Regions from separate parts of the Rheinheimera muenzenbergensis genome, predicted to be linked through region 2. Evidence: predicted binding sites of a transcription regulator. Region 2 holds the regulator's gene; the other holds the start of a gene.
What was found. The regulator sigma-54, encoded in region 2, starts transcription at its own class of promoters, with help from an activator protein. The targets are predictions, from matches to a motif close to TGGCANGNTNCNTGCTT.
Positions count from the first base shown of each region.

Region 1: a site for sigma-54 is predicted at 882-898, ahead of MN202_RS15285 (PEP-CTERM sorting domain-containing protein). Genes of this name have one in related genera too.

Region 1 covers NZ_JALAAR010000014.1:32,613-34,818, reverse strand. The annotation lists gene MN202_RS15290 (undecaprenyl-phosphate glucose phosphotransferase) at 1-292, opposite strand, end outside; gene MN202_RS15285 (PEP-CTERM sorting domain-containing protein) at 932-1,567, shown strand; gene MN202_RS15280 (glycosyltransferase family 2 protein) at 1,764-2,206, opposite strand, start outside.
Region 2 covers NZ_JALAAR010000016.1:81,429-83,634, reverse strand. The annotation lists gene hpf (ribosome hibernation promoting factor) at 1-249, opposite strand, end outside; gene MN202_RS16605 (RNA polymerase factor sigma-54) at 276-1,766, opposite strand; gene lptB (LPS export ABC transporter ATP-binding protein) at 1,813-2,206, opposite strand, start outside.

The sequences.
Region 1 (2,206 bases), on a different contig from region 2:
ATACAAACAGGGCTGCCAGTACCAGTAAAAACGCCAGCGTGTGTACCAGGGCCAGTAGCGCTAACATGCGGGAAAAGCGGCCAACGCGCCACGAGCGATACAGTTGCACTGACTCAGCCAGATAGGAATAACACACCAGATAAGCACACAGTAGCAGTGCATATTTGCTGTTTAGTGTAACGTCGTACAGCTTAACGCCAACGACAAACACCGCAGCTAATATCAGCAGATCGATCAAACGATAAATAACAGACGAGGCATGCCCCGTATAACGAAAGGTTTGCTTGTTCACTGTGTTAACTCCATTTAACCGGGGTAAAGCGTTACAGCCTCAGCAAAATTGTCCTATACCTACCCCCTGACATCTTAAGCTGAAGTCTGTCAGGTGTTATTTGCTCTCTGGCACTGCGTAGGGTAACGCTGGACATAGCAAAATTGCGCTGTACTTAAAACGCCGACAATTTACCATATTGCCCGTCTAATGCAAGAAAAACAGGCTACAAATAGAAAACAGCAATTTAACCGCAAATTACCTGCACAATTTATGTGCAACAACTCACTAATATGGTGCCTTAATATCTATTTAATGCTGTAACAGTTATTTCTAATTAAAATATATTACCCTTATTTATTAATACCTTATGAGCTAGGCAAAGCACAAAATACATAGTAGTTACATTTAAAGGTTACTTTTTAAACAAATTACAGCATGCCATTATGACATTAAGACGACGATTCGAATATAAATGGGCTAAGTCTACGTTTTGTCCTGCCCAGCCACTGTCAGCCGGTATTGGCCAACAACGCAAATTTATGTCATAAAATCTTACACTTAGAAACAATGCTAATTATATCTTACTGTTATTTATAGCTTTTATTTTTGGCTCGATTATTGCTAAAACATATCAGTTTTATAACATAGGTGATAAATATGAACATTTTTTTAAAGTCTGCTTTATCTGTTGCCGCCCTGTGCTTGAGCTTAAGCAGCCAGGCGGCGTTAATTCAAACTTCGCAAACTGGCGTTGCGCCGGGCGCGGTCAGCTACCTGGCATCAGGTAATGGCGACGTAGGTGGCTTCCCTACGCCGTATTCCACCGGCTCCACCTTGCTGCCACAAAATCTGTTTTCTATGAACGATGATATCCGTATCGCCAGCCGGCTGGATTTAGCCGCGTTGGATCGCACAACCGACAATGGTGACTCTGGCCTGGGTTGGGATGATGGTTTGTTAGAATGGTTTACCGAGTTTTACCACTTCAACACCACGACGAATAGCTGGGATCTTGCTACCTCATGGTATGCCTATATTTCCTGGGACGATGTAGAAAGCCTGCAAACAACCCCGGGCTTAACCGGCATTGATTTCTGGACCGGTGACGTTCGTAGCTTTTTACCTGACAACAGCTGGTTAACGGGTAGCTGGGCTGCGGTGTCCAGTTTTGAAGGCAACAACAACACGGTTACACAGGTACAATTCTCAGTAGTACCAGAACCGGCCAGCCTGGCAGTATTTGGCCTGGCCTTAGCCGGCCTGGGCTTTAGCCGCAGAAAAACGGCCAAGTAGTAAACAATAGTAGCTCTAAAAACAACAGACCCCGCAATGCGGGGCCTGTTGTTTTGCGTCAGAATGTTTTACAGCTTTTAACTATCTGACTTATCACGTTATTAATAAACGGAAATGCCTAAGAGACCTTAGGCACTATATTTATTCCAGCAGCATCCATTTGATCATGACTGTCCGTCATCACGCCAACATAAAGTCAGGGTCTAAAACCCAGTTTTGCCAGTACATCAGAGAATTTACGATACTGATTATTTGATAGCGATATCTGGAAAAAATACATCACAGCCGATTTTGGCGTGAAACCTCCATTAAACAAAGATTTAAAGTAGTAACGAAACCCTGTTAGCTTTTGCCCACGTTGTGAGTACCCTTTAGCGACTGAGCGTCCAAGCACCGCATAGTAGGCTTTTTTGGTGAGCAGCGGTTTGATGGTTTTTAACCAAGATAAGCGTTTAACCGGATCAATCGAGCTGGATAAACGACTTTCACTCCAGGTGTCTTGCCAAATAGCGCCTGGGTTGGGCAACATTGTCAAATCACCTCCTGCCGCTACCAGACGAATTGCAAAATCCATATCGTCACCATAGCCAATAGTGTCATCATACAAAACCTCATTAGCTAATTTTGTCGGGACGACCA
Region 2 (2,206 bases):
GCGATCCAGTTTATCAATCAGCTGGTCAATCGCAGCATACATATTTTCATCTTCAGAGACTGCAAATACTTCGCCGCCATTCAAATGCAGCTTGGCCTCAGCAATCTGCTTTAATTTTTCCACGTTTAGGATCACATGTACATTATTTATATGATCGAAATGCCGTTCCAGTTTGGCAAATTTGCTGTCAACGTATTCTCTTAAGGCTGTGGTAATTTCAACATGGCGACCGGTAAGATTGATTTGCATAGACATATTCCTTCTTTTAGGCTTATTTACAGCAAGGTCTTGCGTTGATTTGACGGCGGTATAAACAGGGATTCGCGGTACTTGGCAATAGTACGCCGCGCTACGTTGATACCTTGCTCCAGCAGAATGTCGGCCATTTTGCTGTCACTGAGCGGTTTGGCCGGATTCTCCGCCGCCACTAATTTCTTGATAAAGGCCCTTATTGCGGTAGACGAGCATTCGCCACCACTTTCTGTACTAACGTGACTGGAAAAAAAGAACTTAAGTTCAAAAATACCCCTGGGTGTATGCATATATTTTTGCGTTGTTACCCTGGAAATGGTTGATTCATGCATGCCAACCATCTCGGCTACGTCATTCAGCACCATAGGTTTCATGGCCTCTTCACCATGTTCAAAAAAAGCTTGCTGCTGTTGCACGATGCAGTTGGTTACTTTTAACAGGGTTTCGTTGCGGCTCTCCAGACTCTTTAAAAACCATTTTGCCTCCTGCAAATGAGAACGGATAAACTGGCTGTCAGCACTGCTTTTAGCCGTGCGTGACATTGCCGCATATTGTTGGTTTATCCGCACTTTGGGCATGGCGTCCGGGTTTAACTCGACCTGCCAGCGGCCTTTTACTTTCATTACGCTGACATCTGGGATCACGTACTGCTGCTCTTCCCGGATCACATCAGCGCCGGGGCGCGGATTCAGTGAATGAATAAGCCGCATCACTTCTTTCAGCTCATCCTCTTTCAGTTTAGTCACCCGCATTAAAGAACGAAAGTCGCGGTTAGCTAAAAGTTCTGTGTGATCGCGGATCAGGCTTTGCGCGGCAGCTAAAAATGGCGTGTCAGGGCTAAACTGGCGTAATTGTACTAACAGGCACTCCTGCACAGAGCGGGCACCAACGCCTACCGGATCAAACAGTTGGATGCGTTTGATGACGGCTTCTACTTCGTCAGCTTCAACATCAACCAGGCCCAGTGATTCAAGAATTTCCTCGCAGCTGATGGTAAGCAGACCATTGTCATCTATCGCTTCAATAATAATTTCTGCAATAGCGCGGTCGGTTTCTGAAAAAGGTGTCAGCTGCATCTGCCAACGCAGATAGTCACGCAGGGTTTCACTGGTTTCGCCCTGATACAGGCTATCGTCATCGCCGGCTGCATTACCGGCGCTGACTGGCGCTGCACTGACTAAATCATCCCAGTTGTTGTCCAGCGGCAGATCTTCGCTGATATTCTGCTCAGACATCGATTCACTGGTATCGGGCTCTGCCGGCTCGGCTTGATCATCAGAGCGACTGTCAGCCTGGTTGTCCGTAGTGTCGTGCTGTAATTCTGCGGCGCTCGCTGGTTCAGCATCAAAGCTGTCGTACTCATCTTCAGCTTCCAGCAAAGGGTTCGCATCCAGCGCTTCCTGAATTTCCTGTTGCAATTCTATGGTCGACAACTGTAACAGGCGGATTGCCTGCTGCAGCTGGGGTGTCATAGTAAGTTGCTGTCCTAAGCGAAGTTGCAAAGAGGGCTTCATCTACTTCTACTGTGCTCCTGATTTAGCGCGGGCAGGTTTTTGCTAACTATAGCCTGAATTGCTCGCCAAGGTATACATCCCTTACTTTCTGATTTGCCAGAACTTCCTGTGGGGCACCGGAAGCTATCAGCTCCCCATGGCTAACAATGTAGGCTATTTCGCAGACATCAAGGGTTTCGCGGACATTATGGTCGGTAATGAGCACACCAATGCCGCGTTGGCACAGATGCTGAATTATTTTTTTTATGTCGAGTACCGAGATCGGATCGACACCGGCGAAAGGCTCATCCAGTAGAATAAACGCCGGGTTGGCGGCCAGCGCGCGGGCAATTTCAACGCGCCGGCGTTCACCACCTGACAGGCTCATGCCGAGGCTGTATTTTATGTGGCCAATATGAAACTCTTCTAACAGATCGTCAGCGATTTCTTCGCGTCTGGTA